Regions from separate parts of the Paenibacillus sp. AK002 genome, predicted to be linked through region 2. Evidence: riboswitches for the same ligand, from Rfam matches in the RefSeq annotation. Region 2 holds a riboswitch; each other region holds the start of a gene.
The links. A riboswitch is a leader RNA that binds a small molecule or an ion and turns the genes downstream of it on or off. The one in region 2 is predicted to bind thiamine pyrophosphate.
Positions count from the first base shown of each region.

Region 1: another riboswitch for thiamine pyrophosphate. It lies ahead of M1D70_RS26595 (ECF transporter S component); the one in region 2 lies ahead of M1D70_RS03060 (ABC transporter substrate-binding protein).
Region 3: another riboswitch for thiamine pyrophosphate. It lies ahead of tenA (thiaminase II); the one in region 2 lies ahead of M1D70_RS03060 (ABC transporter substrate-binding protein).
Region 4: another riboswitch for thiamine pyrophosphate. It lies ahead of M1D70_RS20975 (YkoF family thiamine/hydroxymethylpyrimidine-binding protein); the one in region 2 lies ahead of M1D70_RS03060 (ABC transporter substrate-binding protein).

Region 1 covers NZ_CP096377.1:5,928,123-5,930,322, reverse strand. Annotated here, with positions in the region: gene asd (archaetidylserine decarboxylase) at 1-498, opposite strand, end outside; TPP riboswitch at 664-776, shown strand; gene M1D70_RS26595 (ECF transporter S component) at 868-1,497, shown strand; gene M1D70_RS26590 (ABC transporter ATP-binding protein) at 1,490-2,200, shown strand, end outside.
Region 2 covers NZ_CP096377.1:712,416-714,615, reverse strand. Annotated here, with positions in the region: gene M1D70_RS03065 (VOC family protein) at 247-630, shown strand; TPP riboswitch at 805-914, shown strand; gene M1D70_RS03060 (ABC transporter substrate-binding protein) at 1,038-2,069, shown strand; gene M1D70_RS03055 (MTH1187 family thiamine-binding protein) at 2,158-2,200, shown strand, end outside.
Region 3 covers NZ_CP096377.1:1,292,487-1,294,686, reverse strand. Annotated here, with positions in the region: gene thiM (hydroxyethylthiazole kinase) at 1-380, opposite strand, end outside; gene tenA (thiaminase II) at 438-1,124, opposite strand; TPP riboswitch at 1,266-1,369, opposite strand; gene M1D70_RS05540 (VOC family protein) at 1,633-2,133, shown strand.
Region 4 covers NZ_CP096377.1:4,728,517-4,730,716, reverse strand. Annotated here, with positions in the region: gene M1D70_RS20985 (nucleotidyltransferase domain-containing protein) at 1-144, shown strand, start outside; gene M1D70_RS20980 (hypothetical protein) at 262-357, shown strand; gene M1D70_RS20975 (YkoF family thiamine/hydroxymethylpyrimidine-binding protein) at 431-1,033, opposite strand; TPP riboswitch at 1,118-1,220, opposite strand; gene M1D70_RS20970 (nitroreductase family protein) at 1,404-2,006, opposite strand.

The DNA of each region.
Region 1 (2,200 bases), 1.7 Mb from region 2:
CGCAAAATCGTTCACGGGGTATACCCGGCCCTTCAAATGCTCGCTTTCCGCTTGAATGCCGGTTACCGGGGAATGTATGCGATGATAGTCGGTCGGGCTTAAATACAATACGAATGCATAACCGTTGATGTAATTCTCCATTCTCGGTGACTTGGCGAGCAGCTCGCTCAGGGTATAATCCTGTCCCTTGACGCTGAGAATGGTGCCGGCGTTGACGGTGCACATCGCCGAAATCGTGGCATCGACGGGGCTTACCATGGCATCGGCGGTGTCGTCTATGGCGCGCAGGCCTATTTTTAACCGGCGGGAAAAGAATTCGTTCAGCGAACGGTATTCGTGGATCTCCTTCTCCGCTTCATGCGCCGGGATTTGGTAGATTCGTATAAATGCAGGTATTAGATGACGGCTCAGCCGGCTGTGGGAACAATGCCCCATAATGCGGGACAGCCACTTGCGGGAGGACAGCTCGGTCATCAGACGCAGCAATTGTTTAGCCATGTCATTCTCCTTTGTGCATAGGTGTCGGCAATAAAACGTTGGTGGAAAAGCCAATCACTCTGATATTGACATAGAATGAGCCGGAAATCAATAAATAGCCATTTTTGAAAAAAGGTTCTTGCTAATTGGGGAACGAATGTGTATTTTAAGATTAACATGAAACCGAATAGGGAATACGGGTGCTTGAGTGAATCAGGCTGAGATTGCAGCTGCTATCCGCTGTTGACCGTTAATCTGAACTGGGTAATGCCAGCGTAGAGAATATCCGACCCTGCCTATATAGGGCCTATTTTTCCGTCTGCGCGTTTTTCCAGACGGTTTTTTGTTGTGTTTATACAAAAATAGCGGTGGAGAGGGGAATGTGTTGTTATGGGAACGTCAGTGCAAGAGAAATTGGGGGTACAGCCTAGAAAAGGGCTGCGTTTAAGCGATATTTTGGTGACGGTGCTGTTATCGCTTGTGCTCGGCGTCATTTATCACTTCTGGGGATCGGTTTACAATCTGCTGAAACCGCTGTTCTTCGAAGCGGATGAACTGTTATACGGCATGTGGTTCGCAGCGGCCACGCTCGCTTACCTGCTGATCCGCAAGCCGGGAGTGGCTATCATCGCGGAGGTGGCGGCGGCCCACGTGGAAGTTCTGTTCGGCAGCGGCTGGGGACTGACGCTGCTGCTGTACGGCCTCATTCAAGGGCTGGGCGCGGAATTGGTATTCGCGGCGTTCCGTTACCGGAGCACCTCGGCGTGGACGGTGGCGATTGCCGGGGCCGGCGCGGCGGTCGGCTCGATGGTGATGGACTTCTATTACAGCTATACCGATGATCTGCAGACCTGGATGTTCCTGGCCAAGTATGGCATGCGGATTCTCAGCGGCGCCGTCATTGCCGGCTTGCTCATGCTGCTGCTGGCCAAAGCGCTCGACCGTACGGGCGTTACATCGCTGCTGCGCCCCGCGTCCAAGAAGGATTATGAAGCACTGGATGATCCGCGCCATGTCTAAAACCGCCGCCCGCTGGGTTTCGGCTTCAACCGCCGAGGCGGTTCCAGAGCAGGCCGTGCATGTGGAGGGATTGCGCCTGAAGTATCCGGGCGAGGAGCGTTTGATGTTTAAGGACTTGTCCTTCTCGGCTGCCCGGGGGGAGAAGGTGCTGCTGCTCGGTCCGAGCGGCTGCGGCAAATCCACGCTGCTTCAGGTGCTTAGCGGGATGATTCCCCGCGCCACGGAGGTGCCGATGAAATGCGAAGTCCAGCTGGTGCCTCGCTCTTGGGGATATGTATTCCAAGATCCGGATACCCAGTTCTGCATGCCGTACGTGGATGAAGAGCTGGCCTTCGTGCTGGAGAACCTCAGCGTTCCCCGCGACGAGATGAAGGAGCGAATGCAAGCCGTCCTGCATGAGGTAGGGCTTGACCTTCAGGAGCTGCATATGCCGATCAGTCATCTGTCGCAGGGGATGAAGCAGAGGCTTGCGCTGGCTTCGGCCCTTCTGCTGGAGCCGGAGGTGCTGTTCCTTGATGAGCCGTCCGCGCTGCTCGACCCGGAAGGCAGGGAGCAAATCTGGTCTGCGGTGAAGGCCGTATCGGAAAGGCGTACGCTGATTATCGTGGAGCACCGGATTGAAGAAATGGCCCAATACGTGGACCGCGTGGTGCTGTTCACCCCGGATGGCGCCATTCTGGGCGATGGCCCGCCGGCAGCGATA
Region 2 (2,200 bases):
CTCGGCCAAAAGGCAAGCTTTCTTCAATGCTTGTTTGTTAGGTCTTTTGAATTAATAGTTATAGTTCTCATGATACTTTTTACCCACCTAAAAGTAAAGAAGAGGAAATGAAAGAAAGACCGTCGATTCTACTCTATTAAACCATCGCGTACCCAAAAATTGTCGTCCTCAAGACCCACTTGACGTATAGGAATTATGTGATAATATTTCAGTCATATCTCATATGAATCGGAAAGGGTGTTTGCCTTGTCACAGAAACGATTGGATCATGTCGGCATTGTCGTCCGGGACCTTGAAGCCACGATTGCTTTTTACACAAATGTCGTAGGACTTGAACTGAAGGATCGCCTTACCCATACCAATGGCGTCATCCAGCTGGCATTCCTCGGATTTAACGGCAGCGACGAAACGGAAGTCGAGCTTATTCAGGGTTACAGCGACACGCTTCCCGCAGAAGGCACCGTCCATCATTTTGCCGTCAGCACCGATAATATCGAAGCGGAATATGCGCGCGTTCAGGGACTGGACGTACCTCATCTTGACGAGGAAATCGTAACGCTTCCGAACGGGTACCGCTATTTCTTCGTGCACGGTCCCGAAGGAGAATGGATTGAGTTCTTCCAGCGCTAACCGCTGGCGAACAGGATCCTAGTAATTGCTTTATCCCGTGAATGGTTAACGGGGTTCGTTCTTCCAACTGCACAAGCCATGTCCAATACGAAGACCTGCCTCGTTCGCATCCCCTTCCGAACTAGACAGGTCTTTGCGTTAGGACTATAATAACGGTTGTAACGTCCGAAACTTCATAAATCCCGGGGGAGCTGGAATTTGGCCGGCTGAGAGTGTATCCGATGATACTGACCCTTACACCTGATCTGGGTAATGCCAGCGTAGGAAGTCCATGTTTGCGGCAGCTATGATTTGCCGTGGTATACACTTACGCCGTCATGCGTCCTGATATCATTCGGGGCGCTTTTTTTGTGGAGTTAACGAGGTCGTCATAGAAAGAGAAGAGAATTCAAAGGAGAGAAGACACGATGAAGAAGGGAAAATGGATGGCACTGCTTCTCGCTTGCGCCCTGCTGATGGTTGCGGCGGGATGCGGTACAGGCGGAAAGAACGAAAATACAGGTACCGAAGGCGCAGACGGCCAGGCGGCCGAAAAGCTCCGCGACGTACAGCTGATGCTCGATTGGTCGGCCAACACAAACCACACCGGACTGTATGCGGCCAAGGAGCTCGGGTATTACGAGGAAGAAGGGCTTAACGTCCAGATCGTCCAGCCGGGGGCCGGCGGAACGGATACGCTGGTCGCATCCGGCAAGGTGCCGTTTGGCATCAGCTACCAGGAAGGCGTCACGCTTGCCAGAACCCAAGGCCTGCCGCTCGTCTCCATTGCGGCGATTATTCAGCATAATACATCCGGCTTTGCCGCCCCCAAGGACAAGGGGATCGTCAAGGCTGGCGATTTTGAAGGAAAATCCTACGGCGGCTGGGGCTCGCCTGTTGAGGAAGCCGTCATGAAATCCATCATGGAGATCGACGGTGCCGATGTCAGCAAAGTAAATATGGTTAACATGGGCGATGCCGATTATTTTACGGCCGTCAAACGCGATATTGATTTTGCCTGGATCTTCTATGCCTGGACCGGTATCGAAGCCGAGCTCCGGAACGAGCCGCTTGACATGATCTATGTGAAGGACTACTCCGAGCAGCTTGACTATTACACGCCGGTGATCGTAACGAACGAGAAGCTGATCCAGGAGGACCCGGAGCTTGTCAAAGCATTCATGCGGGCGACCTCAAAAGGATACGACTACGCGATTCAACATCCTGAGGATGCGGCTGCCCTGCTGACGAAGGCCGTTCCCGAGCTGGATGCCGAGCTGGTTCTTGCCAGCCAGAAATGGCTGAGTCCCCGCTATCAGGATGATGCTGCCCGCTGGGGCGAGCAGAAAGCCGAAGTATGGTCGGGGTATGCAGACTGGATGTTTGAACGCAAGCTGCTCGAGAAGGAGCTCGATGCGGACAGCGCCTTCACCAATGAATTTTTACCTGAGAAACCATAGGATGCATTTAATTTGGAAGAGAGACGGCCTGTCCGGCAGGCTGCCTCTCTTCCATTACAATATAGCTTGCATGAAAGGATGAGTTTAGATGGCAAACACCCTCTTGAGCATACAAGTGATACCCAGAACGC
Region 3 (2,200 bases), 580 kb from region 2:
GCCGCATTTCCGCGCACGAGCGAAACCTTCACCTCGCTTAGGATCCGCAGCGCCGACTCCGTCCGAAAACGGGTCGCTCCCGCGCCGACCGGGTCCAGCAGCACCGGCACGCCATGGGCATTCGCCGATTGTCCCGCGATCATCATCGCATCCACCAGCTCGCGGTTCAGCGTGCCGATGTTCAATACGAGCGCGCCCGCGATGGCGGCCATATCCGCCACTTCCTCCGGCGCGTAAGCCATCACCGGCAACGCGCCCAGCGCGTACAAGCCGTTAGCCGTAAAATTCGTAACCACCACGTTCGTCATATTGTGAACGAGGGGGCTCGTCTGCTGTACCTTCATTAAAAGCGCCGAAACCTCTTTTTCCCATGAACGCATTTTATATCAGCCTCTCTTCGCTATAATGGAATTCCATGTGCTTGTGAACATCGCTCTTTACAGCACGGCAGCCTCCAGCTGCACCGGCCACTCCTCCTGCTTATAAGCCATGTCCCAGAACAGATACTCCAGCTGGCAGCTCAGCATGAAATGCTCCCTCATCCGTTCCCGCTCGGCTGCCGTCGCACGCTCCGCCCATGCATCGACACGGTCGCGGAATTTGGCTGTCGCGTCTTCCCCCCGGTTTCCGTAGAAAGAAATCCAGTCGTAAAACGGATGGGCGGCATCCGGCTTCACCTCATTCAGCAGCTTGCGGCCAATCTCCAGGTACGTCCATGGGCACGGCAGCAGCACGGCCATAATCTCGCCCAAACTACCCTCATGCGCCACCGTCAGCATATGACGGATGTAATGATGCGCGGACGGAGCCAGCGGATATCCTTGAAGCTCCTCATAGGTCACACCGGCAGCTGCGCAAAAATTCTGATGCGGGTGCACCTCGCTGTGCAGGATGAATGAAATCTGTTCGTTAAAGGCCGCGATCTCTTCCCGGCTGGTCGATTTGGATATGGCTATTCCGTAAATCCGCATGTAGGCATTCAAATACTCAAAATCCTGCTTCACATAGTGAATCAGCTGTTCCCGCTCCAGATTCCCCTCGGCAATGCCTTTTACGAAGGGATGATCGAAGATTGCTTGAAAAATGCCTCCCGCCTGCTGACGGAGCGCTTGCGTGAAACTCATGTTTGTCCCCACCTCCAACATATTGAAGAGCAGGAAGTCCGCAAGACACGACTTTTCAGACAACGCTAAAAAGCCGCCCCCGAAAACTGGAGCGGCTTCGTCAACAAGCCCGGGTACGCCAAAAAGTGCACCGAGACCTCATATTCGAAGGCTCCACTTTCCTACGCTAGTACGAACTAGATCAGGTTCAAAGGGTCCAAGATACGCTCTTGTCTCAGCCGCCAACGGCTCCCCTAGTGGACTTCCTATTCTTTTGTTTAATACTGTACATAGGTTTGCGGGTGGTGTCAAACGTTAACAGTTTGTGGACGGAACCTCAAGCTCGAAACCTTCCTCCGACCGCGTGATTGTGACGATGTACGGTGGCGGCTGTCTTTTCGCAAGATAAAAACGCAGGCTACCCAAACCCATTCCGGAAACACTGACGCTCGGCTGTCATATATGCCCCCGCATAATGAGTGCATAAACACAATTCAAATAAATGAAATTTAAAGGGGCGAGCGTATTTATGACAAACCAACCGAAAGCGGTTAAACCCATTCCGGATGGCTACACCTCCGTGACGCCGTGGATCATCTCAAGAAACTCCGCAGCGCTGATCGAATTCCTCAAGCAGGCTTTTCGGGCCGAAGAGTTAGCCCGCGTCTATGTTGGCGATGATGTCATCGGCCATGCCGAGGTGCGAATCGGAGATGCCGTCGTCATGATGTTTGACGCGAAACCGGAATGGCCGGATAGTCCGGCATACCTCCGTTTGTATGTTGAGGATTGCGATGATGTGTATCGGCAAGCGCTGGCCGCAGGAGCGGTCTCTGTGACGGAGCCAACGAGCTTGTTCTTCGGCGACCGGGTGGGACGGGTACGGGACCCGTTCGGCAACTTATGGTGGGTACAGACACGAATGGAGGACCTCACTCCGGTCGAAATGGAACAGCGTGCCCAAGACCCGAAATACATCAAAGCGATGACCTATGTTGCAGGGGCGGAGATCGTGGTGAAGATGCCGTAAAAAAGTTGCCGTGAAGCGAGCGTTATTACTGGGAGGACATGGGTGGATTCGGTGTCCCAGGGGTATG
Region 4 (2,200 bases), 2.9 Mb from region 2:
GGCTATAGCCCAGCCATGGGGGATCGACTGGAGGCAGCGCTTCTGGCGATTTATCGGGAGGACGATCCTTCGGACCTTATTGCAGTGACGGAGGAAGCCCTCAGCCCGTACGGAGGCAAGCTGCTGGTCGGTTATGAGGAATAAATAAGCCCTGCATAAAAAAAGAGGGGGGTACATTAGCCGTGACGCTCGCCCGCCACAAGCAATAAGATAATAACGTGATTAACTCACGTCATTCTTTTAAATCCAGGAGGGATCTTCATGAGCGGAGCATATGGCGGCGCATGGGGCAATTCAGTAGGAACTATATTGGTTCTCTTTATCCTGCTCGTAATCATCTTGAGTGCTTGGGTTTAAACACCGTCAATATTCTTGCCTGCAATCGATAAAGGCCCGGCGCTTGCCGGGCCTTTATCTGTTGGAAAGGACCTTAAGCTTTGGCTTTGGGAGATGGGCTGTGGGCCGAAACCACCGCGGTCATGACCAGATGGCTGCTGTCGGATTGAATCGCATGTTGGAACGCGTCTTCGAGTGATCCGAACACCCGGGACAACGCCCCGTCCAATCGGCTGGCGTAATGAACGCTTCCACCGAATGTGCCCGCTGCCTTCGCACGATCCACTTCTGCGTAAATGACATCCATGTAATCGGCGCTACCCATCGGGTAAAGCGCGAATTGGCAGGCCGTTTCGATATCGGCGTGTTCCCCGATATCGTGGTTTAAGCGGGTCGAATCCTCGTCCATATACGCATCGGCATCCGTATCGCCTGGGCAGCCGATAGAATAAGTACCGTTAAACACCGTGTGCACGCCGCTAGCCGCGGCATGAGCGAATATCGCTCTCGTCACATCAAACACATGCTCCGCACGTCCGCGAATACAAGTGCTTACATCATCCGTTTGGATCCAGACCTTTTCCGAATCCACGGAACGAAGCGCCTCCGTGATCACTTCCACGAACCGATCCGTCATGGGAAATACCGAGAACCGGCATCCCACGATCCGGCTCGTTCCGCATACAAGCTCATTCATAAATTTTTTTCCTCCCCATTGTTAAGTCCACGCAAAAAAACCGCACCCCATGAAGAAGTGCAGTTATGCCTACGCAAAGAAATAAACATAAATGCTACACTTCCCCACGCTAGTATGATCTAGATCGGGTGATAAGGGTTAACGGCAGCCCGCCGTCTCTCAGCACATGGCACCCCTAGTACAGCCAAACATCAAATATGCAGTTGGTAATCAAGCCGGCTCCAAGAACTTCCGAAGATCAGAAGGCGAAAGGCCTGCTTCCTGTGTTATTGTATCGTTTTGGCGGCAGGTTTTCAATGGCAGGGCACCATAAAAAAGCCGCCTGCTCCAATCCTCTGGACTTGGATAGGCGGCTTATGCCGGCTACGGCTTACTTGTATACCTTCACGCGATCTTCAAGCGGCGCAAATTCTTTTTCGCCCGGATCTGCAACCGGTTTGCCGAAAGGCATTTGAGCGATCAGCTTCCAGTTTTCCGGAATGTTCCATTCGGACTTCACTTTCTCGTCGATCAACGGGTTGTAATGCTGGAGGGATGCGCCCAGGCCTTCTGCCTCGAGGGACGTCCATACCACGAATTGCAGCATGCCGTTGGATTGGTTCGACCAAACCGGGAAATTGTCGGCATACAGCGCGAACTTTTGCTGCAGGTCGGCAACTACGTTATTGTCCTCGAAGAAGAGAACCGTGCCGTATCCAGCGCGGAATGCGCCCATTTTTTCAGCTGTGGATTTGAAAGCCTCTTCGTCTCCGACAACTTCTTTCAGAATGCCTTCGGTCAGGTTCCACAGTTTGTCATGCTGTTCGCCAAGCAGTACAACGACGCGTGCGCTTTGGGAGTTGAAAGAAGACGGAGTATATTTAACGGCTTCATTAACAATCTCCTGGATGCGTTCGTCGGAAATGACCGGGTCTTTGCTGATGGCATAATGGGAACGACGATGCTTAAGTGCTGCTGAAAAATCTTTAGACATTGAAAAAACCTCCTGATGTAATCATGTTTGCATAAGCCTGATAACAAAGATGTCCTTTAATTCAAGCAAATATGCATGTTGAGTTGAATTGCTGTCGTTGAATTATCATTTCACATTAACTTACGTTTAGTTAGAAATAATAATTATGTTAGCATATTAATATAACTTAGAGGTATTGTCAACGCTTCGAAGGA